One region of the Roseibium algicola genome, then DNA from elsewhere that is predicted to be linked to it. Evidence: predicted binding sites of a transcription regulator. Region 1 holds the regulator's gene; each other region holds the start of a gene.
The links. Region 1 encodes LexA, which represses DNA repair genes until DNA is damaged. Its sites were predicted from a motif close to TGTTCNNNNTGTGTTCNG; they were not measured.
Positions count from the first base shown of each region.

Region 1 (7,451 bases):
CGACGGAAGCCGGAGAAGAACCGGTTCATCTGTTCGTGGATCATTGTGTGGTAGGTCACACGATTGACGAAGTCGTCCTTCTGGGTCTTCGTCGGCAGTTCGCCGTAGAGCAGAAGATAGCAGGACTCCAGGAAGTCGCCGTGGTCGGCGAGCTGCTCGATCGGGTACCCGCGGTAGAGCAGGGTGCCTTCGTCACCATCAATATAGGTGATCTTGGACTCGCAGGAGGCGGTGGAGGTGAAGCCCGGGTCGTAGGTGAACATGCCCGTGTCCTTGTACAAGGACGAGATGTTCACAACCGACGGTCCGATGGATCCGTCAAGAACGTCGAATGCGTGGTCGTTACCACCGACATTGAGCTTGGCGTTGTTGTCGGCCATTCAGAAACCCCTTTACGTTAAACGGATGTGCTGTCCTGGTTTGACCCTTCAGGCGATGGGTCCCGTTTCCGGTTGCCGGACCAGCACTGGAGACTTTTTCGCGTCTTGCGTAGCCCATTTACTGCACTGCCGCAAGCTGGCCGATATAACGCTTTGGTCAAAGACGGATTTCGCCAACCAGAGCGACTGCCGGAAGCTTGGCTTTTGCCTAAAAATGCATCCGGCAGTGCTTTGTCTCAGGCTGCCTGATCCTGAATTCTGGCAAGGGATTCTTCCCGGCCAAGAGCGATCAGGACGTCATAAATGCCGGGTGACGTGCCTCGGCCCGTCAGCGCGGCCCGTAGCGGCTGCGCCACCTTGCCCAGTTTCAATTCCTTGTCTTCCGCGTAGGCCTTTACAGCAGTTTCCAGCGGGTCCTCGCTCCAGTCAGAAACGCTGGAAAGAACTTCGTGAAGATCCTTCAGGATCGCCCGGGCGTCGTCGTCCAGGATCTTCTGGGCCTTTTCGTCGGTGTCGAGCGGGCGCTGACGCCACAGATAGGAGGCGCTTTCCGTCAGTTCGACCAGGGTCTTGGCCCGTTCCTTCAGTCCGGGAAGTGCTGCAAGTGCGGTGTTCTCGTTGTCACCATCGGCAAGCCAGGCGAGAATCTGGTCGCCGCCTTCGGCATGTGCGAGATAGACCTTCCAATGGCCCAGCAATTCGCCGTCATCGGTCGCGCGCATGTAATGACCGTTGAGGTTCTCAAGTTTCTTGAAATCGAAACGCGCAGCCGACTGACCGACAGCGTCGAAACCGAACCACTTGATCATGTCTTCGAGCGAAATGATCTCCTCGTCACCATGGCTCCAGCCGAGACGTGCCAGATAATTCCGCATGGCCTGCGGCAGATAGCCCATCTCGCGATAGGCTTCGGCCCCGGTCGCACCGTGACGTTTGGAAAGTTTTGCGCCGTCCGGCCCGTGAATGAGCGGAATATGCGCCATTGCCGGCACATCCCATCCCAGAGCCTTGAAGATGAGCGTCTGGCGGGCCGCATTCGTCAAGTGATCGACGCCGCGGATGATGTGTGTGATGCCCATGTCGTGATCGTCCACCACAACAGCGTGCATATAAGTCGGCGTCCCGTCGGAGCGCATCAGTACGAAGTCATCAAGGTCCTTGTTCGGGATCACGACGCGACCCTGTACGAGATCGTCGACCACCGTCTCGCCTTCCTGAGGAGCCTTGATGCGGATGACTGGGTCAACGCCGGCCGGGGCTTCGGAGGCGTCTCGCTCGCGCCATGTCCCGTCATATCGGGGTGGCTTGCCCTCGGCGCGGGCTTTCTCGCGCATGGCGTCAAGCTCTTCCGGGGTGCAGTAGCAGCGATAGGCCGTGCCGTTGGCCAGCATTTCCTCGACCACTTCCTTGTGCCGCTCAACACGGGAAAACTGGGAGATCGGGTCTCCGTCCCAATCGAGCCCAAGCCAGGACAGGCCGTCAATCAATGCGTCCACCGCTTCCTGCGTAGAGCGAGCCCGGTCCGTATCTTCGATCCGCAGCAGCATCTTGCCGCCGTGATGACGCGCGAAGAGCCAGTTGAAGAGTGCGGTGCGGGCGCCGCCGATATGCAGGAACCCGGTTGGGGACGGGGCGAAGCGCGTGACGATGTTCTGTGCCATGGTGCTTTATGAAAGTCTCTGTCAGTATGACGGCGCGGAGCGCGCCGGATTGGTGGCGCGGTCTTAGCACAGGCTTTGGCGAGGCTAAATAGGGGCTCCGGCCATTTCTTGGACCAAAACGAGGAGCTGAAGTGACGTCACGGTCCGGTCCGCTCGATATTTCTGCCCGCCGGTCGCAAACGGCAACCCTTGATGTTGAGCGCGAGGATTTATCACCTGCCGTGCTCAAGCCTGAAGTGCGTGAGAAACGACGTTCAAGGCTAGCGGGTGGTGGCCACACTTATTCCGCTCACAATGCGTCAGCAGATCGTCTTTGGGATTCGCAAGGGCTGTTGTGGTGTGCCTTCGCGTTTGCCGCGGGAATTGGAGTTTACGTTTCGTTGCCCGAAGAACCTTCCTGGGTTCTGTTGGGATTTCTGGTCGCGCTGGTAAGCGCGGTTCTCTGGCGTGTGAAGCGGCGCGGCACGGTGGCGGTTTCCGTCGTTCTCTTCCTGGCATTCTTTGCCGGACTGGCAGCCTCCAGTCTTCGCACGGCATATGTTTCGGCGCCGCGCCTTGCCGAACAGATGAACGCGGATCTTGTTGGCTACATAGAAGAGATTGACAGCGGGGCAGCTGGTCACCGGATCGTGCTGGCCGTATCCACGGTCAATGGGCGTCCTGTCGAGGAAGGCGAGTTCCCCGTTAAGGTGCGCTTGCGCGTTCCGGCAGGAAGCGACATTGAAGTGGGGCGCACCGTGAGCGTCAGTGCGCGGCTGTTTCCTCCTGCAGGTCCCGTCTTTCCAGGAGGATACGATTTTTCCTTCCGGGCCTTCTTTCAGCAGATTGGAGCGACGGGTTTCAGTTTCGGGTCCCCCGAGGTCATCGATACTGAGGACGTTGGAAATGAATTTCGCCCGGCCGTTGCCGTTTCCAAGCTTCGAATAGACCTCGCGGAGCGTATCAGGGCCAATCTTTCGGAAGGACCGGAGACAGCACTGATCGTTGCTCTTCTGGTTGGAGACCGCAGCGGAATAACCGAAGAGCAGGAAGAGATCTTGCGGGCCGCCGGACTGGCTCACATTCTTGCAATTTCCGGACTGCATATGGCGCTTTTTGCCGGCGGCGCCTATGGCGCGGTCTTGCTGCTCTTTTCGTTGGTGCCTGTCCTGACGCTCAGGTGGCCGGTGCACAAATGGGCTGCACTTTCAGCCCTTGGTGCTGCCGTTATTTATCTGCTTCTGTCCGGTGGTGCGGTTGCGACGCAACGCTCGTTCCTGATGATTGCGATTGTCTTTGTCGGAATTCTGGTGGGGCGGCGCGGCCTGACCCTGCGAAGCGTAGCGTTGGCTGGCCTCGTGCTCTTGCTGATTGCTCCTGAGAGGTTGTTTTTTCCCGGCTTCCAGATGTCCTTCGCTGCCGTGATCTGCCTCGTTGCCGTTTATGACCTGTGGCGGCAGCGAGATCGTTCCCTGTCATCTGGTGAAAGAGTGTCCGGATGGGGCATGGCGACTTGTCTTTACCTCGGCAAGTGGGTTGCAGGGTTGTTCGTCACCGCATTGGTCGCGGGGCTGGCGACCGGCATTATAGGAGCTCATCACTTCAGCCGCATCGCGCCCTACGGCTTAGTCGGCAACTTGCTGGGAATGCCGGTGTTTTCACTTGTTGTGATGCCGATGGGAGTACTTGCATTCGTTCTGATGCCCTTCGGCCTTGCAGCTCTCCCTCTGGCTGTCATGTCTCTAGGCGTTTCACTTCTGTTGAAGGTTGCTTCCTTTACCGCAGCCCTCGATGCCGGCAGCGGAACTTCCGGAAGGCTCGACGGGGCTGCTGCGTTGCTGTTGCTATCAGCATTGTTTGCCGGATTGTTGGTGCCTGGCAGAAAGCGTGTGCTCGCCGGAGTGCCTCTCGTCGCAGGAATATTGATTGTTCTTACCAGCCGGCCTCCCGATATCCAGATTGCTGCAAGCGGCTCTCGAATAGCTGCCCGCGATGAAACGGGAACTTTGCGATACGCAGCAAGGGGGAGATCGTTTGCAAGTGATCTATGGCTGCAGTCGGAAGGAGTGAGGAATGATGCGATCTTGTCGCGCAAGATGAAATCGCCTCAAAGAAATTGCGATGACGACGGTTGTGTCATCAGGGCCTACGTCAATTCAGAGGACGCAGAACGGCTGGATGGCAAGCGATCCTTTTTTGCAATCGCGCAGCCAAAGACATTTGAAGCGTTTCAGCTGGATTGCCGATATGCCGATTTGGTCGTGACCGATCTTGTCGCTCCGGAGAGCTGCGGCGCAACCCTCGTTCTGGATCACGGTACGCGCACCGAACGTGGTGCCGTCTCCATCTGGCTATCGCCCGGTGATTTCAGCCAGGCCGCAAATGCTACGAGCGGAGCCGGTGCACCGGGCCATCCGCCAAACGAAAATCTGAAAATCGAGAAACTGAAGTCTGCCATCCCGGACCCACCGCGCCCCTGGCATCACCAGGGTACGGTAACGAGAGACAGCCTGCGTCTAGCCGAGCGCGCCTCGGTGACCGAAGCGCGCGCAGAGGAGTGACTGGTCAATACTGACGAAACAGGGCAACGAGGCGGCCCTGAACACGAACGCGGCCGGGACCGAAGATCCTGGTTTCATAAGCCGGGTTGGCTGCTTCAAGAGCGATGGAAGCGCCTTTCTTGCGCAGCCTCTTCAAGGTGGCTTCTTCATCGTCCACAAGTGCAACCACGATGTCGCCACTGTCGGCGCTGTCGGTCCGGCGGATAAGAACGGTATCACCGTCCAGAATGCCGGCCTCAATCATGGAATCACCACGAACCTCCAGCGCGTAGTGTTCCCCGCGACCAAGAAGGTCCTGCGGCACTGTGATGGAATGGCTGTGTGTTTGAATGGCCTCGATGGGCACACCGGCTGCAATGCGGCCCATGACGGGGATTTCCGTAACACTGGACACCGGCACCGGTGCAGCTTTTTCAGGCTCCGGTTTGCCGAGTGAGCCTTCAATGACTTCAGGTGAGAAGCTGCCTCTTGGCCGTGGAGCACCCAGGCCGGGTGCGATGGAGTCCGGAAGACGAACAACTTCCATGGCTCTGGCCCGGTTCGGCAGGCGCCGGATGAAGCCACGTTCTTCAAGCGCGGTGATCAGGCGGTGAATGCCGGACTTGGAGCGCAGGTCGAGCGCATCCTTCATTTCGTCGAAAGACGGCGGCACACCGGTTTCTTTCAGTCTTTCGTGAATGAACATGAGCAGTTCGTACTGCTTGCGCGTCAGCATGTAGGCGTCCCCTGACCGAGAAAACATCTGGTACAAATCAAGAACATGGTACCTGTTCTCATTGTGTTCTGCAAGGGTAAATGTTCTCTTACTGTTCTTGGCTTCGAACAAGTTGCCGTATTCAATCCGTCTCCGATATCGGATTCAGGTCATCCTTCGATCCGGTCATGATCAGCAGTTCACAGGTGATCAAAGTCGGCGCGCCACCAGCGGTTAGAATGCCCCGATGCAGTCCACCTTCGAGATCAACGGCGCGGATTGGGACGCAAAGCTCTTGCTCCGGTTTCGCGCCAGCGTTTGCAGACAGGAGTATCTCGGAAATCAGACCTGTCATCGGCTGGGCATCGCGGAACGCTGCTCCGGCCAGACTGCCCAGTCCATAGACTTGGTAGGAGGGTGCTTTCAGCTCTTTTGCGAGTTCTTGGATGCTGTCCGTCAGGTCGGCAAACGGAGCGAGTGTGGTGATAAGCGCATTGTGGTCGGTTGTCCGTGACTGTTCGTCATCCTGTTGCACACGAAACAGCGTGAATTCGGTTTCCGGATCCAGCGATGCCACGAACGCTGCGCCTTGCAGGCCGTACCCTTTGATGGCCCCCTGATGCGCAACCTTCAGCGTATGCGGCAGTAAGTGGCCAAGGTGCTCGACTTCTTCCTCGTGCCAATAAGCGTGTACATGAGCGAACCATTCGCCATCTCGTATCCCGAGAATGGCAACTGCGGACTCCAGCGTTGCGCCTTTCGAGGAGTGCGTGTCGCTGTACCAGGCTGCATGTCTGTCATCGATTGCGCAGGCAGGCATTACGAAGTCGAATGCTTCGAGCGTGAGCCCGGAAAGATCGAGAACGGCGGAGCTCAGTCCTTGGTGCGTGGCGAAGCGGCCCAGCGCCTCCAGCAAGGGAGTTTGCTCTGCCAGGGAGATTTCCAATGGCTTCGCCAGACATCTGGCATGTGGGAGCCGATTGATGGCAGCTGGGCCGGGATGACGAATGTCGGACAGAGACCTGGGGGCGGGCCGTCTCACAACAGGCCTTTCTCGGTCAAATGCTCCCGCACCAGTTTCTTGGTGATCTTGCCATAGGCGCTTGTCGGCATTGCGGGAATGAAGAGATAACGTGCAGGCATCTTGTAGCGGGCGATCTTGCCGTTCAGATAGTCGCTGAGGTCCTGAGGGTCGGGTGACTTTTCTGGGGCAGCCACGCAAACGGCTAGGCCGACTTCGCCCCATTGCCTGTCCGGAATGCCGAGAATTGCGACCTCGGAAATATCCGGATGTGTAAGCAGCACTTCCTCGACTTCCTTCGGGTAGACGTTGGAGCCACCAGAAATGTACATGTCCGACGCTCGGCCTGTCAGGAAGAGGTAGCGCTGTTCATCCATGTGACCGATGTCTCCGGTGCGGAACCAGCCGTTCCGGAAAGACTTCTGGTTGGCGACTTCGTCTTCCAGATAGCCAGCACAGACTGCCGAACCGATGACGCAGACTTCACCCGTTTCATTGGGGGGCAGGTGATTGCCTTCCTCGTCCTGGATCGAAACCTCTATACCTGTGCGCTCCGTACCGCAGGTGCCGCTGCGTGTCTCAAGTCCATCCTCCAGAAAATGATCCTGTGGCCGCAGCACGGTGATGTTTCCGGTGACCTCGCCAAGTCCGTAGTATTGAACCAGAACGTGCCCCAATTTCTGGAGTGCCAGCTTCTGATCCTCCCTGTACATGGGAGCCCCCGCATAAATGACGTGACGAAGGCTCGAGTGATCGTACTGATCGACAGAAGGGTCTTCCACCAGGCGTTTGACGATAGTGGGAACAGTGAAGAGATTGCTGACTTTGTGTTTCTCGATCAACTCGAATGCAGTCGAGGGATTGAAGCCGCCTCCGGGCAGGAGAACATGTGTGGAACCAACTGATAGCTGGGCAATCAGTTGCAACCCTGCACCGTGTGACAATGGGGCTATGACCAGCGACGCATCGCGCTCCGTCGTCCCGGGCAACAGGTCTGCCATGTAGTTGACGCAAACGAATCCGATCTGCCCGTGACTGAGGACAACTGCCTTCGGGCGGCCAGTCGAGCCTGAGGTGAAGAACAGCCAACAGGGATCGTTATAGTCCACTGCCTCGTTCTGCAGGACCTGTCCCTGGTAACGGGAGAGGAGATCC
Region 1 covers NZ_CP019630.1:5,533,205-5,540,655, forward strand. The annotation lists gene gltA (citrate synthase) at 1-380, opposite strand, end outside; gene gltX (glutamate--tRNA ligase) at 617-2,041, opposite strand; gene B0E33_RS25665 (ComEC/Rec2 family competence protein) at 2,173-4,581, shown strand; gene lexA (transcriptional repressor LexA) at 4,586-5,296, opposite strand; gene B0E33_RS25675 (hypothetical protein) at 5,418-6,221, opposite strand; gene B0E33_RS25680 (acyl-CoA synthetase) at 6,314-7,451, opposite strand, start outside.

Region 2 (7,451 bases), 940 kb from region 1:
GTTCGGGCATCGATCAGCTGGAGTTCCATGTCCAGACGAACCCAGGCACGAAGCCGGGGCCGATGATGAAGGTCGCGTCTGGTGGCGAGCTTTCCCGTTTCCTCTTGGCCCTGAAGGTGTCTCTCGCCGACAAGGGCTCTGCCCCGACGCTTGTTTTTGACGAGATCGACACAGGGGTGGGCGGTGCAGTGGCCGAGGCCATCGGCCTGCGTCTGGCACGACTTGCCGGCAGCGTTCAGGTTCTGACGGTTACCCACGCCCCGCAGGTGGCAGCTCGCGCTGCAGGGCATTTCCTGATCGCCAAGGAAGCGACCAGGAAGGACCGGGTGGCAACACGCGTCCAGCGTATTGATGAAGACCACCGCAGCGAGGAAATCGCCCGGATGCTTGCCGGCAGCGTTATCACGGAAGAAGCCCGCGCCGCAGCGCGCAGGCTGCTGACGGCTGCGGAATAGGAAACAGGATCCGGAGAGGTGGACAAAAAAAGGGCGGGTTAGCCGAAGCTCCCGCCCTGTGGTGCAGTTTTCAAATGAGAAATGGTCTTACGGCTCCTTGACGAGCGGTGCTTCCTTCATGTCAGGCAGCTTCAGTTCACCTTCTCCCAGGTTGGGGACATTCAGCTCGATGCTCAGCTCTTCGTCGTTCGTGAAAAAGCCATTGGCATAGAGCAGGCCGCCTGCGATCAGCGCGACGACAAGCGCTCCGGCCATGAACCAGCCAGCGCTGTTGCCGTTCGTCTTCTCGACATAATGCGTTTCACGGTCCTGATAAGCCATTCGTGTCTCCTCATTCCAACATTGACCAGCATCGAGTTTTGCCGGTTCGATGTGCTATCAACGCTTGAGCCCGCCATTCGGTTCCGGTATCCGATTTTATCCGGTCATCAACTCGGCCTGTCCCGCTGACACATTTCGTGAAGACATCATGACTGACACTTCCTTCGCCCAAACCGACATCGACGCCCTGACGCAGGAGCAAGCACAGGTCGAGCTGAAACGGCTGGCGGCGGAAATCGCCGAGCACGACCGCCGCTATCACCAGGAAGATGCCCCGGTGATCTCGGATGCGGACTATGACGCGCTGCGCCGGCGGAACGCGTCCATCGAGGCCCGGTTTCCCAATCTCATTCTTGAAGACGGTCCCTCTGCACAGGTAGGGGCGGCCCCTGCGTCCGGTTTCGGCAAGATTACTCACCGGGTGCCGATGCTGTCGCTGGACAATGCCTTCAACGATGACGACGTCCGGGACTTCGTCGGTCGCGTGCGCCGGTTTCTGAAGTTCGATCCGCTGATGGGGTCTCTGGCAGTTACCGCGGAGCCGAAGATCGACGGTCTGTCGCTGTCTCTTCGGTATGAAAACGGCACTCTGGTTTACGCCGCAACGCGAGGTGACGGCACCACAGGTGAAAACGTCACCGAGAACGCGAAAACGATCAAGGATATTCCGGAAAAGCTGTCCGGCACGGTGCCGGGCGTCGTTGAAGTGCGCGGCGAAGTCTATATGGCGCACAAGGATTTTCAGGCGCTGAACGAGCGCATGGCAGCCAATGGCGGCAAGGTTTTCGCCAACCCGCGCAATGCTGCGGCCGGCTCGTTGCGCCAGCTGAAATCCGAAATCACGGCATCCCGCCCGCTGCGGTTCTTCGCTTATGCCTGGGGCGAGATGAGCGAGCTGCCGGAAGACACCCAGTTCGGCATGGTCAAGCAGCTGGAAACCTGGGGTTTTCAGGTCAATCCGCTGATGAAACGCTGTGAAACCGTGGAAGAGCTCCTGGGGGTCTATCACGGCATCGAGGAAAGCCGTGCCCAGCTCGATTATGATATCGATGGTGTGGTCTACAAGGTCGACCGGCTGGACCTTCAGGAGCGCCTCGGCTTTGTCTCGCGGTCTCCCCGGTGGGCGATCGCTCACAAGTTCCCGGCCGAACAGGCCTACACCATCCTCAACGACATCGAGATCCAGGTTGGCCGAACAGGTGCCCTGACGCCGGTTGCCAAGCTGGAGCCGATCACGGTGGGCGGTGTCGTCGTTTCAAACGCTACCCTCCACAACGAAGACTATATCAAGGGTATTGGCCAGGACGGAGAGTCGATCCGTGGCGGCAAGGATCTTCGTATCGGTGACACGGTGAAGATCCAGCGTGCCGGCGACGTCATTCCGCAGATTGTCGATATCGATCTGGACAAACGCCCCGATGGGGCGGAAGCCTTCGAGTTTCCAACTGTCTGCCCCGCCTGCGGTAGCCACGCGGTGCGCGAGGAAAAGGAAAAAACCGGACGCCGTGATGCGGTGCGCCGCTGCACCGGCGGTCTGATTTGCCCGGCCCAGGCAACGGAAAAGCTCAAGCATTTCGTCTCGCGCAATGCCTTCGACATCGAAGGCTTCGGCGACAAGCAGGTCGACGCCTTCTACAAGGAAGGCCTTGTGATGGCCCCGGCGGACATCTTCACGCTGGAGGAGCGGGACAAGCGCTCTCTCACCAAGTTGCGCAACCGGGAAGGCTGGGGGGCCGTTTCGGCGAAGAACCTTTTCGAGGCAATCAACGCGCGGCGAGAGATTGACCTTCATCGTTTCATCTTCGCCCTTGGCATCCGTCACGTGGGCGAGGGCAACGCCAAACTTCTGGCACGTGCCTATGGCTCCTGGGCGGCGTTCTATGCTGCCATGAAGGCGGCGCATGACACGGCGGGTGAAGCCTGGACAGAGCTCAATGACATCGACGGCATCGGCCATATCGTTGCCGAGGCGCTGGCGGAGTTCTTTGCCGAGCAACACAATCTCGACCAACTCGACGCGCTTCTGGTCGAGGTGTCACCCAAGGACGCTGAAAAGATCAACGCCTCCGGCTCACCGGTCGCAGGCAAGACAGTGGTTTTCACCGGCTCGCTGGAACGAATGACCCGCGACGAAGCCAAGGCCATGGCCGAACGCTTTGGTGCCAAGACGGCAGGTTCCGTCTCGAAAAAGACCGATCTCGTGGTGGCCGGTCCTGGTGCTGGTTCAAAGCTGAAAAAGGCGCAGGAGCTGGAGATCGAAGTCATCTCCGAGGATGACTGGTTCGATCTGGTGGGGGCCTGAGGCGCTCCTACCTTCTCTATCTCTGTTTTGCGAAGATAAGGCAGGGGCGGCATGATGCACGGGCTCCCTTGTTTACTGGATCCCCGCCTGCGCGGGGATGACAAGAGAGAGGCTTCGGGACATGGCTTTGCTTCTTGTCATCCTGGTTTGTCGCGTAGCGGCAAGACCGGGATCCAGTAACCCCTGTGCTCGCTGGAACCACAAACCTCTGGGGTTCCTGAAACCGTTATCGGCAATGCCAAATCAAAAGCACTAACGTATATCCGGGAAGAATTTCAACGAAGGCTCCACGTTGCACCTCGATCAGCAATACTATGTCTACATTCTTGGAAGCGGACTGGGCGGCACGCTCTACGTCGGGGTGACGAATGATCTGTTGGGCAGGGTTTCGCAGCACCGTGAAAGCATCGGAAGCCAGTTTACCGCGAAGTATGGCGTGCATCGGTTGGTGTATTACGAAGTTCACGAGGAAATCGAGTGGGCGATCAAGCGGGAAAAACAGCTCAAACGCTGGAATCGTGCCTGGAAGATCCGTTTGATCGAAGAACGGAATCCAAACTGGGACGACCTGTTTGCTAAACTGGTTTGACACTTTTGCGTCGCTTCGATCGTTTGCTGCGCATGGCTTGTTCTCCCGCCACTTGGTCAAGCAACAGGCTCCCTTGTTTACTGGATCCCCGCCTGCGCGGGGATGACAAGAGAGAGGCTTCAGGGCATGGCTTTGCTTCTTGTCATCCCGGTTTGACGCGTAGCGGCAAGACCGGGATCCAGTACCCCCTGTGCTCGCTGGAACCGCAAACCTCTGGGGTTCCTGAAATCTGTCGCGGCTTTGTCAAAGGAGGCGGCCTCACGCAGTTGCCGGTTCAAATAAGAAAAGCCCGCTTCTTGTCCCCACCAAATCGGTCATTCCTGCCTCGCCAGCGCCGGCATGTTGCTATATTGTTCTCAAAACAAGCGCTTGAAACCGGACCAGTAAACCATGACCGACCCGGACGGGTACGACGATTCCTTTGACGATCCATTCCAGCCTATCGGCACGCGGGCGGAGTCCGCGCCTGCTCCCGTGCGGCCGCAAGGAGGGATCGCGGCCAGGGCGATGGCGGCACGGCGGGCGCCGGACTATCTGACGGGGCTGAACCCGGAGCAGCGGCTGGCGGTGGAAACAACCGAAGGGCCGGTTCTGGTGCTGGCTGGTGCCGGTACGGGCAAGACCCGCGTGCTGACAACACGCATTGCGCATATCCTGGCAACCGGCTTGGCGCGGCCGTCCGAAATTCTGGCTGTCACGTTCACCAACAAGGCTTCGCGCGAGATGAAGGAACGCATTGCCGGTTTTGTCGGCGGCAATGTGGAAGGCATGGCGTGGCTCGGCACGTTCCATTCCATCTGTGTGAAGATCCTGCGCAAGCATGCCGAACTTGTCGGCTTGAAATCGTCCTTCTCGATCCTCGACACCGATGATCAGATCCGCCTTATCAAGCAGATCATCCAGGCCGAGGGGCTGGACGACAAGCGCTGGACGGCCAAGGCCTTTGCCGGGATGCTGGATGGTTGGAAAAACCGGGCTCTGGGACCAAAGGATATCCCGGAAGGCGAGGCGCGGGCGTTTGCCAACGGCAAGGGCCGAAAGCTCTACGAGGAATATCAGGAGCGTCTGTCGATCCTGAACGCGGCCGATTTCGGTGATCTGCTTTTGCATGTCATCACGCTGTTCAAGACGCAGCCGGATGTCCTCAAGGAATATCAGCGCCGCTTCCGCTACATGCTGGTGGACGAATATCAGGACACCAACATCGCGCAATACCTGTGGCTGCGCCTGCTGGCCCAGGGCAACCCGAATGTCTGCTGTGTCGGTGATGATGACCAGTCGATCTACGGCTGGCGCGGCGCGGAAGTCGATAACATCCTGCGCTTCGAACATGACTTCAAGGGCGCTACCGTCATTCGCCTGGAGCGCAATTACCGTTCGACCAGCCATATCCTGGCTGCCGCATCCCACCTGATTGCCTTTAACGAAGGCCGGCTCGGCAAGACGCTGTTCACGGATTTCGAGGAACCCGACCACGACCTGGTGTCGGTGGCCTCCGTCTGGGACAGCGAAGAAGAAGCGCGTACCATCGGCGACGAGATCGAGACCCTTCAGTCGCGAGGTCATTCGCTCAATGAAATGGCGGTTCTGGTGCGGGCATCCTTCCAGATGCGCGAGTTCGAAGACCGGTTTGTCACGTTGGGGCTTAACTACAGGGTCATCGGCGGTCCGCGCTTTTATGAGCGCATGGAAATCCGCGATGCCATGGCCTATTTCCGCTGTGTCGCGCAGCCTGCGGACGATCTGGCGTTTGAGCGCATCGTCAACACGCCGAAGCGCGGTCTTGGCGATGCGACGCTGAAACTGGTCCATGGTGTTGCCCGGGCAGAGCGTATTCCACTGATGCAGGCGGCAAGCCAGCTTATCGATACCGAAGAACTGAAGCCGAAGCCGCGTAACGCGCTGAAGTCCGTGCTCGACAACTTCGAGCGCTGGCGGCGTCAGCTTGACCAGATGAAACACACCGAACTGGCGGAAATCATCCTCGATGAGAGCGGCTACACCGAGATGTGGCGGCAGGACCGGTCGGCGGAAGCGCCGGGACGCCTCGACAACCTGAAGGAACTGATCCGGTCTATGGACGAATTTGAATCCATGGCCGGTTTCCTGGAGCACATTTCCCTCGTCATGGACCGGGACAGCGCGGATGCGACCGACGCCGTATCCATCATGACGTTGCACTCGGCCAAGGGGCTGGAATTCGACACGGTGTTCCTGCCCGGCTGGGAAGAGGGGCTGTTTCCCCACCAGCGCGCGCTGGATGAATCCGGTCGCGCCGGCCTGGAGGAAGAGCGCCGGCTGGCCTATGTCGGCATCACCCGGGCGAAGAAACGCGCAAAGCTCTATTTCGCGTCCAATCGGCGAATTCACGGCCTCTGGCAGTCAACCGTTCCCTCACGGTTTCTGGACGAGCTGCCGCCGGACCATGTCGAGATTGCCGAAGCTTCGTCCAGCTATGGCGGCTATGGCGGTGGCGGCTACGGACCGTCCCGGTTCGACAGTCATGATCCCTTCGACAAGGGCAGCTACTCCACGCCGGGTTGGCAACGTGCGCAGCGTGCCAAGCAGTCCTCCAGCGGATTTTCCGATGGCGGCGGCCGTGGGTATCAGTCCGCGCGGCAAAAGCGTCAGGGGCCGTTGACCATCGAAGGAGAGCTGGTGGCGAAATCCGTCAGTGACACGCCATCGCAATTCTCTCTGGGTGAACGCGTGTTCCACATCAAGTTCGGCTATGGCGCCATCAAGTCGATCGAGGGAAACAAGCTGACGATCGACTTTGAAAAGGCAGGGGTGAAGAAGGTCATCGACAGTTTCGTCGAACGGCACTGATCGGCTGGTTGCAAAAACCAGTCCGGTGAACTGCTTCTGACGGCTACGCTCCAATAGAACCGGGAATGTGGTCTCGCGCCTGATGTATTATTGGGTTGGCCCCAAAGCCTGTGGCACGTTGAGCATGGGGCCGTTCTAGAGATCGACACCTTGCGGTTTGATCAGCATGTCGCGTTCCTTCAGGTAGGGATGAATACCGACGGCCTCACGCAGCACTTCCTGCCCCAATTGCACCCTGCCGAGCGTCATGAAGATGATTGCCTTGCCGGACATGGCGCCAAAGTGCCGTGGTTCCAGGGCAAGGGCGCGTTCGATATCTTCGAGGCTGGCTTCGTAATTACCCTGCAGGAAGAGGATGAAGGCACGCTGGTTCCAGCCTTCCGAGTAATCCGGTGCTTCTTCCACGACCGTGTCGAGCAGATCCTTCGCACCCTGAAAGTCATAGGATCCTCGTTTACGCATGGCCTCGTCCACCTTCTGCCGGATCTCCGGCGTGGGGGCGGCATCCAGCCAGGTGTGCCAGATGCTATCTTCGATCTTGCTGGCCGCCTCTTCATTCGGAGCGTTCTTCAAGGCTTCAAACAGTTGATCCTGCTCGGACGTTGCCCAGGCGGGGAGGATGAGAAGCTGGAGGCAAAGAAGGGCAGCAACCAGACATCCGGTCACTTGCAGCCAGTTTAGGTGCGAACGGGGGCAAGTCATGGGTGTTTCCTCGCATTTCCAAATGAAATGGGGCACAGACCCGGTTTGCCCAGTCCCGGGACCGTTTCAAGCTGGCATCGCTGGCCGCTTCCCGCTATACCGCACGCCTTGACCCCAATAACCACAGGCGCGAGCGGCGATGAAAACCATCCGGGTGCGGATCACGGCTGAAGAACTGGAAGCCAAGCGGATCTCCGAGATTCTTGAACGGGCGTTTGAGGACGACGGCAATCCGGTGACCATCTACGAAGCA
Region 2 covers NZ_CP019630.1:4,589,297-4,596,747, forward strand. The annotation lists gene recN (DNA repair protein RecN) at 1-455, shown strand, start outside; gene B0E33_RS21205 (hypothetical protein) at 543-776, opposite strand; gene ligA (NAD-dependent DNA ligase LigA) at 925-3,078, shown strand; gene B0E33_RS21215 (GIY-YIG nuclease family protein) at 3,371-3,667, shown strand; gene B0E33_RS21220 (ATP-dependent helicase) at 4,058-6,496, shown strand; gene B0E33_RS21225 (tetratricopeptide repeat protein) at 6,632-7,198, opposite strand; gene B0E33_RS21230 (50S ribosomal protein L11 methyltransferase) at 7,338-7,451, shown strand, end outside.
Region 2: B0E33_RS21220 (ATP-dependent helicase) is a predicted target of LexA. The motif match lies at 4,008-4,025, and genes of this name have one in related genera.

Region 3 (7,451 bases), 260 kb from region 1:
GCTGGAACAACCCCTGCGCGGAAGCAGGCTCTACCGAGACCAGGTTAAAACCGGAAAAAAGCACCGTCGCCATCAAGCCAGCCCTGAGGGACGTCCCCAGGACAGAACGTTTCGGTTTTTTCCTGGTACATTCGCTCAGTGCCATTGCATTCGCTCGCATTGTCTAAACCCGCTTATTTTAAATCTTTTCGAACCTGACGCCTTGCCCAAGTCACCAGGGTTTTATTGCGTCCCTGCAAGGATCGAAGGCTGTTCGGCATATCCGCCGAGGATGTTCTACATCCGAGCGTGATATGGCAACGCAGTTACCGTGCAACCGGGCCCCGCGACCCGATTCCCGGAAACTGCGCCCGTAAACCGTTTGATACTATAACAGGGTTCATCAGATGGTTAAGGGGCGCCGTCCTACACAGGTTTGAAATCAGCCGACTGTGACGATTTTGCCTCGTTGCTGACAGTACAGCTGCCCACCATCACGGTGCCAGAAACGGCAGAACTGCGGCTGTTTGGAAAAACAACCTCGCGTGATTGGCATCACGCCACCTTCTTCATCATAGGCGTATCTACGGCTTCACGAGTACGTGAGACATTACCGGAGAGCCAAATGCCGTTTCAATTCAATGTTGGTGACCATTCGTCACCGATCTGGAAATACACAAGTTTCAACTCTTCCCAGTATTCAAAGCTGAAGTGGGCCAGAAACAAGCTTTTCAAAATGGTCAAGAACAACCCGGGATGTAATGCCTATTTCCGGACGCTACCCAAGGGGCGAAGCTTGTCGGACATGATCAACGACAGCTCGATTTGGGTGAATTACGGACCGACCATTTCACCGCTACATGGGGAAATCCACGTTCCTTCCGGGGAAATCGCGGTTGGTGACCGGGCCTTTAAAATGGGCAGGTGGATGGTGCTGGCCACCATCATTCATGAATTCGCGCATCACAACGGCGCCCCGATTACGGGTGGCGACACACGCGCAGAAGAAGCCGTCTATCACTGTGGTCTCGGCAGTGCGAAGGAATATTACGACGGCGTTGATGACCCGAACACGCCTTACGACCCAAACGTCGGCGGTTGATCAACATACCCTGGTGCGCGGCCCCAAAGCATGGGACCGCACCCGGTAGGGCAGTAAAAGGTCAGAACGGAATTTCGTCGTCCATGGGGCCGCCACCGCCACCGGACGGACCGCCGTAACCGCCACCGCTGCTGGAACCGCCGCCATAGCCACCACCAAAATTCCCGCCGGAACCGGAACCGCCGCCGCCGAAGCCACCTCCGCCGCCGCCTTGTGAGTCATTGCCGTAATCGGGAAGACCGCCGGATGCACCGCCACCTTCGCCGCGACCGTCAAGCATGGTCAGGTTGGAGTTGAAGCCCTGCAGCACGATCTCGGTGGAGTACCGGTCCTGACCGGACTGATCCTGCCATTTGCGGGTCTGAAGCTGGCCTTCGAGATAAACCTTTGATCCCTTGCGCAGATATTGCTCCGCAACTTTGCAAAGACCGTCGTTGAAGATCACGACGCGGTGCCACTCCGTCTTTTCACGACGCTCACCGGTGTTGCGGTCGCGCCAGGATTCCGACGTCGCAATCCGGAGATTGGCGATCGGGCGGCCATCCTGCGTACGGCGGATTTCCGGGTCTGCTCCCAGATTGCCGACCAAAATTACTTTGTTGACGCTGCCCGCCATACTGAACTCCTGTTTGTTTTTCGTTGACCCCGCCGACGATGTTCGTGTGCTTCTCCGGCACGTGTCGATAAACGGTCAACGTTGCAAGCTTTGCTGCTAGAAACCAGAACCCTAACGGCACGCCAACAGCTTCGCCGCTATTTTCGCCAGGCTTCACTCATTTTCCACAAGGCAACTCACAAACTGCCGCCTGGTTCATCCGCCTAAAATTCGAGCAAAATCGACAGACACAATCCTTGATTGCGCCAAGTTACAATTTGCTCCACTTTTGTTCCAATCAAGCCCCGATTTTTCTGTCAGGACATTATCTCATGAACTGCGAGGTTTCGGTCACCTATTTCTGCTCGGCTCCTGACGCGGCAATCGTCAATGTACTTGTTTTGTTCTTATCATTTCTGTAAAAGCGATTCAATCAGGCATCGCATCGACAAGTGCCTCAGGCACGATATTGAAAATGCCTCACTGGAAGCTCCGCCCGAAACTGCTATATCGGGGCAAACAGACATCATCGGCAATGGACCATCTTAGCGTATGCGCGAGCAACAATCGGCTTTGTGCGACGCATGCGGTCAGGAAGAACGACAATGAAGACAGCCAAGGGATCGCAGTCGGAAGAAGCCTGGAAGGCGGACCCAACACGGGTCATCAGCATCCGTGGCGCACGGGAGCATAACCTCAAGGGCGTCGACCTGGACCTGCCCCGCGACAAGTTGATTGTCATGACCGGCCTGTCCGGCTCAGGCAAGTCGTCCCTCGCCTTCGACACCATATATGCAGAAGGTCAGCGGCGGTACGTGGAAAGCCTGTCCGCCTACGCGCGTCAGTTCCTGGAAATGATGCAGAAACCGGACGTCGACCAGATCGACGGACTGTCGCCGGCAATCTCCATCGAACAGAAGACCACGTCCCGCAATCCGCGCTCCACGGTCGGAACGGTTACGGAAATCTACGATTACATGCGCCTTTTGTTTGCGCGTGTCGGCGTTCCCTATTCCCCCGCCACCGGTCTGCCGATCGAAAGCCAGACCGTCAGCCAGATGGTCGATCGCATTCTGGAGCTGGAAGAAGGTGCCCGCCTCTACCTGCTTGCGCCGATGGTTCGCGGCCGCAAGGGCGAGTATCGCAAGGAACTTGCCGAGCTGATGAAGAAGGGTTTCCAGCGCGTCAAGATCGACGGAACCTTCCATGAGATTTCCGAGGCCCCTGCCCTCGACAAGAAATTCAAGCACGATATCGACGTCGTCGTGGACCGTATCGTCGTGCGTGACGATATCTCCGGTCGGCTTGCCGATTCACTGGAAACGGCGCTGAAACTTGCCGATGGCATTGCAATTGCCGAATTTGCCGACAAGACCGACGAGAACGGCAACCCGGAACGGATGATCTTTTCCGAAAAATTTGCCTGCCCGGTATCCGGCTTCACCATTCCGGAGATCGAGCCGCGTTTGTTCTCGTTCAACAATCCCTTCGGTGCCTGCCCCACTTGTGATGGCCTTGGAACGACACTCGCCTTTGAAGAAGACCTGGTTGTTCCTGACCACTCGCTTTCCCTGCGCGAAGGAGCTGTCCTGCCGTGGGCGAAGACAGGGTCGACATCACCTTATTATGCCCAGACGCTGGAAGCACTCTGCAGTCATTTCAAGGTGTCCATGGCAACGCCCTGGAAGGATCTTCCTTCGGAAGTGCGCGAGGCAATCCTTCATGGAACCGGCAATGCGAAGATTGAATTCGTCTATGATGACGGCGTCCGCAGCTACCGGACAGAAAAGACCTTTGAAGGTGTAATCGGCAATATCGAGCGGCGCTGGCGCGAGACAGAATCCACCTGGGTTCGCGAGGAACTGGCAAGGTTTCAATCCGATCATGCCTGCCCGGCTTGCAGCGGGTTCCGTCTGAAGCCGGAAGCGCTTGCCGTCAAGATCGCCGGCAGGCATATCGGTCAGATCACCGAACATTCCATTCGCGATGCAAGCCTCTGGTTTGAAGCCCTGCCGGAGCAACTGAACGACAAACAGAGCGAAATCGCAGGCCGCATCCTGAAGGAAATTCGCGAGCGGCTGAAGTTCCTGAATGACGTTGGCCTTGAATATCTCACCTTGTCCCGCTCTTCCGGAACACTGTCAGGTGGCGAAAGCCAGCGTATCCGCCTCGCCTCGCAGATCGGCTCGGGGCTGACAGGAGTTCTCTATGTACTGGATGAGCCGTCCATCGGCCTTCATCAGCGCGACAACGCCCGTCTTCTGGAAACGCTGAAACACCTGCGCGATCTCGGCAATACGGTGATTGTGGTCGAGCATGATGAAGACGCGGTGCTGACTGCCGATTACGTTGTCGACGTCGGACCAGGAGCGGGTGTCCATGGTGGGCAGATCGTCGCCAAGGGCACTCCCTCCGAAATCATGGCCAATCCCAATTCGTTGACGGGGCAGTACCTGTCTGGATCCATGATGGTTTCGCGCAACGACGAGCGCAGAAAAATCAACAAGAAGCGGAAGATCTCCGTTCGCGGCGCCCGCGGCAACAATCTCAAGGACATTGACGTCGACGTGCCGCTCAGCACGTTTACCTGTGTCACCGGTGTGTCGGGGGGCGGCAAGTCCACGTTCCTGATCGATACGCTCTACAAGGCCGCGGCTCGTCGTCTCAATGGCGCGCGGGACAACCCTGCCCCGCACGATCGCATCGAAGGCCTGGAAGTGCTCGACAAGGTCATCGACATAGATCAGTCACCGATTGGCCGGACCCCCAGATCCAACCCTGCGACCTACACCGGTGCCTTTACCCCGATCCGTGAATGGTTCGCAGGAATGCCTGAAGCCAAGGCCAGAGGCTATCAGCCCGGCCGGTTCTCCTTCAACGTCAAGGGAGGCCGCTGCGAAGCCTGTCAGGGCGACGGCGTCATAAAGATCGAAATGCACTTCCTGCCGGATGTGTACGTCACTTGCGACGTATGCAAAGGCAAACGGTACAATCGGGAAACGCTCGAGGTCGAGTTCAAGGGCAAGTCGATTGCCGACGTGCTCGATATGACCGTGGATGAAGCCGCCGTGTTCTTCTCCGCAGTTCCCGCCGTGCGCGACAAGATGGAGACTCTGGCGCGTGTAGGTCTCGGCTACATCAAGGTCGGCCAACAGGCGACCACGCTCTCAGGTGGTGAAGCGCAGCGCGTAAAGCTTGCGAAGGAACTCTCCAAGCGCTCGACGGGCCGCACGCTTTACATTCTGGACGAACCCACGACAGGTCTGCATTTTCACGATGTCGCAAAGCTGCTGGAAGTGCTTCACGAACTGGTTGACCAGGGCAACACGGTTCTGGTGATCGAGCACAATCTTGAAGTCATCAAGACGGCAGACTGGATTATCGATCTGGGACCGGAAGGAGGCGACGGTGGCGGCACGGTGGTTGCAACCGGACGGCCTGAAGACGTTGCCGAGGTTTCGGAAAGCTACACGGGTCAATTCCTGCAGGAACTGCTGCAGCGACGTCCGCAACGGGCACACGACGCTGCGGAATAAGTCTTAACCAGTCTCCAGTTACGCGACGACAGACATGTGTGCACCGCACACATGTCTTTTTCATTTGTATTTCCGCACGTTCCACGAATCATCCCGATTCTGGCTGCGCAAGCTTTGCTGCATTGCATCAAACGCATGTCAGGCATGCAGAGATGGCACTTCTTTTATTTCGAGTGGTGAAATATATCATTTGACAACAACGGCGCGGAACGCACACGCGTTTCGATAATTAAGGAATAAGAAGATGTTTGACACCGTGCGCCAAAAGTACAGCAACTGGGTAAGCTACCGCCGTGCGGTTGACGAATTGTCCCGCCTTTCGGCCCGTGAGCTTGCCGACCTCGGCATCTGCCGCAGCGACATCAAATTTGTCGCGCGTCGTCAGATTGGCTGAATGAAATAAAGAGATCGCGTCCCTAGGCATCCTCCTCCCAGCCGACGGGCGTGTGACACGCAGGGCATCCTCCTCCCAGCCCTGTCACGTCGAAACGTCACCCGCCAGCACCTCCTCCCGCTGGCGGGCGTTCGTTTTTCTGGCGTCCTGATTTCCTCCCATCCCTGTCTGGTCAGGCAAGAGATTCCTCAAAATTCTGACACTCCAACGCCAAGTGCGATATCTGGATGTGCTCAACTGTCTCCAGGTCGATGTCTCTGCTCTTGCGGCGACAGCTCGCTCATTCCTCCAAGCGAAGCATTCCCTGTGAGAAAGCCCAAACGATGCAAGTCAGCACAAAATAGGTATTCACAAGCTGGGTCGTTACCCGGGCCGGGGGCGCATTCGGATAATTTTATGTCTTCGCTTGTTGCGATGCCATGTTTTCGATTGGGCTGGTAGATCGACAACCTGTCTTGTGAACTCAACCGTCTTCTCCGCTATCGCCGCCTGCCTTCCGTCAGCGCAGATCACTTGTGCGTACTAGGTCAGTCTAGAGTTTTCAGGCGAGACCAAATGACGGACTGATCCGTAGAAAGGAACCCTCCCGACTCCATTTCCATTTCGCACCTGCGAACACTCAAATCATGACAGCTATGCGAAGCATGCGGGTCGTTTTGCCATTTCAACCCCATTAAGGCTTTTTTAATCTGCATTTTTTGCATATCAGCTTCGCAATTTCCCCTCTACCTCGCACTGCACAAAACACCTATCTTCCAGCCTGTAAGAGATGAACGGGCCAGACGCCGATCCGCGGTGCCATGGCCATGAGATAGCGAAAGGCCTAAACCATGATCGATACTGTTGTTCGCAAATTCAATAACTGGAAACGCTTCCGTCAGACCTATGACGAGCTGTCCAACCTGTCCAACCGCGAACTGGACGACCTGGGCATTGCCCGCTCCGACATCGCTCGCTACGCGCGCATGTCTGCGAAATAACAAAGCTTCGCGGTCAGAAGGTATCCTCCTCCCAACCTGATGACCGCATCTTCCGCGCTCCATGCGTGGAACTCCAAAAGCGCCTGCCGGTACCTTCCTCCCACCGGCGGGCGTTTTTTTTGTTTTGTCGGCAATCATATCGGTGCCCGACATCAGACCATTCCGTCACATCGATATGGCGCACATTGCGGTTGCCCGACTTTGCCTGTAATCAGGGCGGCAAAGCAATTGTCCGGATCCACCTTGCCGCAAGTCGGTGACGAAAGGCGGCCGGAACAAGTCCCAGGGACACAAAATGACCCCCATCCATATCATCGGCGGCGGCCTTGCCGGTTCAGAGGCTGCCTGGCAGATCGCACAAGCCGGACTGCCCGTCGTCCTCCACGAAATGCGCCCTGTCCGCAAAACGGATGCTCATCAGACCGAAGGTCTTGCCGAACTTGTCTGCTCGAATTCTTTTCGTTCTGACGATTCCGAGCAAAACGCCGTTGGCCTGATACATCATGAACTGCGTCAGCTCGGTTCTCTCATCATGTCTTGCGCTGACGCGCATCAGGTACCTGCCGGCAGTGCACTTGCCGTGGATCGGGACGGATTCTCCAACGCTGTAACGACCGCACTTCAAAATCATCCAAATGTGACGATCTCGCGTGAGGAAGTCGCAGGTCTGCCCCCCTCTGACTGGGAAAAGGTCATCATTGCAACGGGACCGCTGACGTCACCGGCTCTCTCGGCGGCAATCCTGGAAAAAAGCGGGGAAGATGCTCTTGCATTCTTCGACGCTATTGCACCGATCGTCCACTTCGAAAGTGTTGATCTTTCCAAGGCCTGGTTCCAGTCCCGCTATGACAAGGTGGGGCCTGGC
Region 3 covers NZ_CP019630.1:5,789,512-5,796,962, forward strand. The annotation lists gene B0E33_RS26810 (L,D-transpeptidase family protein) at 1-73, opposite strand, end outside; gene B0E33_RS26815 (hypothetical protein) at 605-1,081, shown strand; gene B0E33_RS26820 (single-stranded DNA-binding protein) at 1,143-1,697, opposite strand; gene uvrA (excinuclease ABC subunit UvrA) at 2,282-5,212, shown strand; gene B0E33_RS26830 (DUF1127 domain-containing protein) at 5,457-5,606, shown strand; gene B0E33_RS26835 (DUF1127 domain-containing protein) at 6,437-6,586, shown strand; gene trmFO (methylenetetrahydrofolate--tRNA-(uracil(54)-C(5))-methyltransferase (FADH(2)-oxidizing) TrmFO) at 6,882-7,451, shown strand, end outside.
Region 3: uvrA (excinuclease ABC subunit UvrA) is a predicted target of LexA. The motif match lies at 2,068-2,085, and genes of this name have one in related genera.

Region 4 (7,451 bases), 630 kb from region 1:
CATCCCGGCCAAGCGAAGCGCGAGCCGGGACCGGGGAGCGACAAGCCTTGCAGGACCTCAAGAGGCGATACCGAGAGCGATAGGGCTCCCCAATCCCTGATCTTCGCTTTGCTGTGTCCGGGATGACCAAGGAGGGGCTTGCGTAATTTCGCCCTGGGACGTGCCCGAGCGCCTTAAACGAACAAGGGCGGCCCTGATGGGACCGCCCTTTTCAATTTTGATTGCCTGTAGAACCGTCAGAGCCCCGTGAGGTGTGCCTCGATTGCGGCAACGGCTGCGTCGGCCTTGGACCCATCCGGTCCACCGGCCTGCGCCATATCAGGCCGACCGCCACCACCGCGGCCGCCGAGCGCTTCCGAACCGATCCGCACCAGATCCACGGCGCTGACCTTGTCGGTCAGATCCTGCGTGACGGCAGTCACAATGGCAGCCTTGTCGTCTTCGGCAACGCTGATCAGAACGACCACGCCGGACCCGAGCTGGGTCTTGGCCTCGTCGGCCATGCCTTTCAGATCCTTCGGGTTGATCCCCTCGACGATACGCGCCATCAGCTTGAACGCGCCGGCGTCCTTCACCGGCGTGCCGCCTTCCGCTCCACCACCCATGGCGAGCTTCTTCTTGGCATCCGCCAGTTCGCGCTCCAGCTTCTTGCGATCTTCAACCAGCTGGGCCACGCGAGCCGGAACATCATCGGCGCTGATCTTCAGCAGGCTGGCCAGTTCGCGCATGCGCTTGTCCTGGGCATCCAGATATTCACGGGCTTCTGCGCCGGTCAGCGCCTCGATCCGGCGAACACCGGCAGCAACCGCACCTTCGGAAACCAGTGTCACCAGACCGATATCGCCGGTACGCTTCACATGTGTACCGCCGCACAGTTCAAGCGAATAAGGCTTGCCCTGCTTGGGGCCATGGAGAGCAGTCCCCATGGAAACGACGCGAACCTCATCACCATATTTTTCGCCGAACAGAGCCATGGCGCCAGCTTCAATTGCGTCGTCGACCGCCATCAGGCGGGTATCGACGGGCGCGTTCTGCAGCACGATCTCGTTGGCAAAGCTCTCGACCGTTGCCAGTTCCTCATCGCTCACCGGCTTGGGATGCGAGAAGTCGAACCGCAGGCGCTCCGGCGTTACCAGCGAGCCCTTCTGAGCGACGTGATTGCCAAGGACCTCGCGCAAGGCCTCATGCACAAGGTGCGTCGCCGAGTGGTTGGAACGGATCGACTTGCGGCGGGAATGGTCGACCTTCAGTTCCAGGGCAAGGCCCGGAACCAGCTCGCCTTCTTCCACGGTGACCGAATGAACGAAGAGACCTTCGGCCTTCTTCTGCGTATTGGTCACGGCAACCTTGACGCCAATGGCCAGCATCCAGCCGGTGTCGCCCACCTGACCGCCGCTTTCGCCGTAAAATGGCGTCTGGTTGAGAACCACGAAACCGCTTTCACCTGCAGACAGTTTGGCAACTTCCTTGTCGTCAGCAGCAAGACCGGCAACGACGCCTTCGGCCGTCTCGGTCTCATAGCCGAGGAAGTCCGTGGCACCGTGTTTTTCCTTCAGTGCGAACCAGACTGCTTCCGTCGCAGCGCTGCCTGACCCGGACCAGGCCGCACGGGCTTCCGCTTTCTGGCGCTCCATTGCAGCATCGAAGCCATCCGTATCAACGGAAATGTCGCGCGTTCTGAGCGCGTCCTGGGTCAGATCCAGCGGGAAGCCGTAAGTATCATAGAGCTTGAACGCGGTTTCCCCATCCAGACGCCCCCCAGCCTCAAGGCCTTCGGTTGCGGTGTCGAGCAGGCCGAGACCACGCTCCAGCGTCTTGCGGAAACGCGTTTCTTCCAGCTTCAGCGTTTCGGTGATCAGATCTTCAGCGCGGCTCAGCTCCGGATAGGCACGGCCCATTTCACGCACCAGCGCCGGAACCAGCTTGTGCATCAGCGGTTCGCTTGCCCCCAGAAGATGGGCATGGCGCATGCCGCGGCGCATGATCCGGCGCAGTACATAACCGCGGCCTTCGTTGGACGGTAGTACGCCATCGGCAATCAGGAAGCTCGTGGACCGCAAATGGTCGGCAATCACACGGTGGCTGCCGGTGGCGTCGCCTTCCGCTTCCACACCCGTGGCATTGACGGACGCCGCGATCAGCGCCTTGAAGAGGTCGATGTCGTAGTTGTTGTGGACGCCCTGCATGACAGCGGCGATCCGTTCGATGCCCATGCCGGTGTCGATGGACGGACGTGGCAGGTCGAGACGCTTTTCCGGCGTCTGTTCGTACTGCATGAAGACGAGGTTCCAGATCTCTATGAACCGGTCGCCATCTTCTTCCGCAGAGCCCGGAGGGCCGCCCCAGATGTGGTCGCCATGGTCGTAGAAGATTTCGGAACACGGGCCGCACGGACCGGTATCGCCCATGGACCAGAAATTGTCCGACGTCGCGATGCGGATGATCCGGTCTTCACTGAGACCTGCGATCTTCTTCCAAAGATCGAACGCCTGATCGTCTTCGGCAAAGACGGTTACCAGCAGCTTGTCCTTCGGCAGGCCGAATTCCTTGTTGACGAGGTTCCAGGCCAGTTCGATCGCACGGTCCTTGAAATAGTCACCAAAGGAGAAGTTGCCCAGCATCTCGAAGAAGGTGTGGTGGCGTGCGGTGTAACCGACGTTATCCAGGTCGTTATGCTTGCCGCCGGCGCGAACGCATTTCTGCGCCGTGACCGCACGGGAATAGTCACGCTTTTCCAGGCCGGTGAACACGTTCTTGAACTGGTTCATGCCCGCGTTCGCAAACATCAGGGTCGGATCGTTACGCGGCACCAGCGGCCCGGACTCGACCACTTCGTGGCCGTTGGTCTTGAAATAGTCCAGAAAGGCAGAGCGGATTTCATTTACGCCGGTCATTCGGATCTCGCATCGGTCACAGCCCCGCATATGAGGGCCTGTTGAAAATCTTGAAGGCGCTGGATCTGGGTCGCCGATCCGCGCCGGAACAGCCTTTTAACTTTCACCTCCAACCCTGTCCAGCGGTTGCACGGACCCGACCTAACGGAAAGCTGCCGGGAAACAGGCGATTTCCGGAATGAAGGCTGCCCTCACGCGCAGGACAACTGCTCCGACGGGATCTGACCTCTTCCAATTTCGCTTCGTTGCGGGACCCGAAAAGCAAAAGGCCCCCTTCCGGAGTGCGGAAGGAGGCCCTTGGAAGACCGGACAAACGTCCGGAGCTCTTGTAAGCGCTAACCGGAAGCTGAGGATCAGTCCTCGGCTTCTTCCGATGCAGCGTCCGGATCAATGATCGCATCGGCGATCAGGCCGGCGTTCTGGCGGATCGCCAGTTCGATTTCATCGGCAATTTCCGGATTGTCCTTCAGAAACTGCTTGGCGTTTTCCCGGCCCTGGCCAAGACGCTGGCTATTGTAGGAGAACCAGGCACCCGACTTTTCAACGATGTTGCCCTTGACGCCGAGGTCAATGAGTTCGCCGGTCTTGGAGACACCTTCACCATAGACGATGTCGAATTCCACCTGACGGAAAGGAGGCGCAAGCTTGTTCTTGACGACTTTCACGCGGGTCTGGTTGCCGACGACTTCGTCCCGGTCCTTGATCGCACCGATACGGCGGATATCCAGGCGGACGGAGGCATAGAACTTGAGCGCGTTACCGCCGGTCGTGGTTTCCGGAGAACCGAACATGACGCCGATCTTCATGCGGATCTGGTTGATGAAGATCACCATGCACTTCGACTTGGAAATCGACGCGGTCAGTTTGCGAAGAGCCTGGCTCATCAGACGGGCCTGCATGCCCGGCAGGCTGTCGCCCATCTCGCCTTCGAGTTCGGCCTTCGGCGTTAGTGCCGCAACCGAGTCGATGACCAGAACATCAATGGCGCCGGAGCGCACCAGCGTATCGGCAATTTCCAGCGCCTGTTCACCGGCGTCCGGCTGGGAGATCAGCAGATTGTCGATATCGACGCCAAGCTTGCGCGCATAGATCGGATCCAGCGCGTGCTCCGCATCGACAAAGGCGCAGATACCACCGGTCTTCTGGGCTTCGGCAACCGCATGCAGGGCAAGCGTAGTTTTACCTGAAGACTCCGGCCCGTAGATCTCGACGATACGGCCGCGCGGCAGACCGCCGATCCCGAGCGCAATATCAAGCCCGAGAGATCCGGTCGAGACGGCTTGCACCTCAACCACCTGGCCCTGACCCATCTTCATGATGGAACCTTTGCCGAAGGCGCGTTCGATTTGGCTGAGCGCTGCGTCCAGCGCTTTTGTCTTATCCATCTGGCTGCTTTCTACGAGACGAAGTGTACTTTGCGACATGGCTTACGCTCCTTATTCCACGATGGACGCGCCGTTTCAATGAGAGCCTTTGTACACATTTTGTTCTCATTTGACAAGTCGGCAAAACCGATTGGTATTAAAATGAAAATGGCTGTTTGTTTCCAATATGTTCTCACTTATCGATTTTAGAACTTACCTAGCGTAATCTATTGATCGGAACATCCCGTGATTCCGCGATCGGGCAGAATCACCAGCGCCTACACTGATAGCCGTAGACAAACGACGACCCATCACCAATTTGCGCTATGCACGCCGTCCCACAGCATACACTAGCTCCAAGGACGTATTTGAGTGCGACCCAACATGCCCCGGGACGGGCTAGGGTTTTCCGGATCAAATCAGAAACAAAGGCTGGTTTTGCAGGGAGAGCACGTGAATATCGGGTGGCAGTTAGCGCATCTTTCAACCATACCTTGAAAAACAGATTTGCAAAGAATTTCGGTTCGGCTAGGTCTACGCCACTTTCGTTTCACTCGGCGGGGAAGCTATTTACATGAAAACAAACAAACTGTTGTGCCTGGCGCTTGCGCTTGGCTTGTCGGCTTGCGCTACCGCGACACGCGGCACCAATGAGACCGTGAAGGTCTACGCTTCGCCGGAAGGAGCGCAGATCGCCACGTCCATCGGCCTCACCTGCAACACGTCCCCCTGCTCGCTCCAGGTGTCCCGCAAACAGGAATTCACCGTTACGGTTTCCAAGGAAGGCTACAAGACCCAGACCGTCGAGGTGAACACCAAGGTTGCCCCCGGCGGCGTCGCCGGCATGGCGGGCAACGTGCTGATCGGCGGCGTTATCGGCGTCGGTGTCGACAGCGTTTCGGGGGCTACGCTCGACCACTCGCCCAATCCGGTCCTCGTTGAGCTGGTCCCCAACAACCCCAGGAACCCGAAAACCCCCAAGGGTGATCTCTCCGAAATCAAGGAAAAGATCGCCGCAAAACAGCGTGCCCAGGAAGAAGCCGTGATGCGGAAGTCGGGTGGGGTCTAGATAGCCGAGACAACCTAGAGGCCTGAGATCTCCAGATCGCGAGATGTTGGGCCTCTAAAAACGAGATCCGATGCGAGACATAAACCAAGTTCCCGAAGACAAAAACCTTGTGAAAGGTAACGACCTATCTTCCAATCTCGCCGCTGCAGTCGGTCAGGCTCTGGCGACGCCCTTGCCTGGAACTGCATGACCTGTCTGGGGCAGATGAGCGCCAACTTTGTTGCCGAAGTCGCGATGCGACCAATGGTTCGGTTCAAGAACAACCGCCCGCTCAAAACAATTGCAGTTCAAGTTCCTGCGCAGAGCCCATTATGGATAAAGACCCATAATTAGCGTAGTATCTTCTTATGAATGACACGTCTCGAAGTGAAGAAGTTCAACACCACTACGCGACGCCCCGCCATCTCGCGACACGTGGTTCGTTTCAAGCGAAATATGCAACTGTAAGCTGGTTTGGCTGGCTGATTGGGCATTTGAACTTACAAACAAAAATGGATGTATTGGACGTCGGATGTGGTCCTGGCTGGATATGGCGTTCCCAGGCAGACCGTCTGCCGAACGAACTTCGTCTTTCTCTTATAGATTCCTCTCCCGGCATGATTGAGGAGGTCTCGGCGAACCTGGCAACGGTGGAGAAGATTGAGGTCGTCAGCGCAAAGGTGGCAGATGCAATCGACCTGCCGCACCTAGATCAAACCTTTGACACGGTGCTTCTTTTGCACGTCCTATACCACGTAGAGGATCCAAGATTAGCCTTGCATGAAGCGAGACGTGTCTTGCGCCCAGGCGGGCAGGTGTTCGTAAGCACAAACGCACTGGAAAATATGAGCGAACTGCATTCAATTGGCGCCAAGGCATTTGGAGGCAGGCCCGTTGATCCAGGGGCCGCAATGTTCTCGCTCGATGATGCCGAGCAGTTTGTGGGTGAGCTCTTCGACGATGTACGGCGATTTGATCTGACCGACACTATGACGTGCACCGATCCAGAAGATGCGGTGATGTTCCTGTTGTCCTGTCCACCAGGCATTTCTGCGCCCGAGGCACAACAGAGGCATCTTGCAAAGCTGATGCGCGAGGAAAGCGACAGCTTGCAAGGCAGATTAGTAACTACGCGCCGAAATGGCCTCATCGTCGGCACAAAAGCACAATGACTGCGAAAAGCGGCCCCGTTGGCCGCTGATCCGTCGTTTCATGTTATCAACGGATGCTTCTTACCGGTGCATACACAGAGCCCGTTGCCGCCCCCCGCTTAATCTGCTAGCCCGCGCTTTCAACGGTTGCCAGTACCGGCGCATCGAACGCTTCTGTTCTGATGCCGGCTTTTCATGAGACAGTCCAGAACGTGACTTCAGCCATCTCCTCCCCCGTCATCGCAATCGGTGCGATCCATTACGATACGATCGCCCATGCCAGCGAGCCGATCCGCCCCGAGACCTCGACCCCATCGAGGCTGAACGCAAAGCCTGGCGGCGTTGCCACGAACATTGCCCGTGCACTGGTTCGGCTCGGGGTTGGAACACGCCTCGTGGGAGCGGTTGGAGAAGACGGCGCTGCCGACATGCTTTCCCGCCAGCTCAGCCAGGAAGGGCTCGAGCTGCATGTGAAGGCCCGGAAAGGTTTCGCAACAGGCCAGTACCTCGCGCTGCATAATCCGGCAGGTGATCTTGCCGCCGCCTGCGTTGACGACCGTGTTCTGTCCCAAGCCCCCGAGGATCTCTTTGACGGTATCGTCGCGGATCTTGCAGCAAACGCGACGGACGATACGATCTGGTTTCTGGATGCCAACCTGACCGCTGCAATGCTGATCCGGCTGACGGGGCGTGCCTTGCCCGGGCGTCTTGTTGCCAATGCCGTTTCGGATGCCAAGGCAGTCCGGCTGCGTGGGGTTCTCGGCAAACTGGATTGCCTGATGCTGAACCGCGGCGAAGCGGTCACGCTTACCGGGCTTTCCCGTGACACGTCTTCCGAAGACCTGGCGGCGGCCTTGTCGCAGACCGGTCTCAAGAGTTTTGTCCTGACCAGTGCAGCATCTGATGTGCTGGTGCTCGAAAGCGGGAAACTTCACCGGTTCGCACCGCTTCAAACAGATATCGTCGATGTCACCGGAGCAGGCGATGCATTAAC
Region 4 covers NZ_CP019630.1:4,900,724-4,908,174, reverse strand. The annotation lists gene alaS (alanine--tRNA ligase) at 237-2,894, opposite strand; gene recA (recombinase RecA) at 3,248-4,318, opposite strand; gene B0E33_RS22685 (translation initiation factor 2) at 4,833-5,327, shown strand; gene B0E33_RS22680 (class I SAM-dependent methyltransferase) at 5,675-6,478, shown strand; gene B0E33_RS22675 (PfkB family carbohydrate kinase) at 6,670-7,451, shown strand, end outside.
Region 4: recA (recombinase RecA) is a predicted target of LexA. The motif match lies at 4,436-4,453, and genes of this name have one in related genera.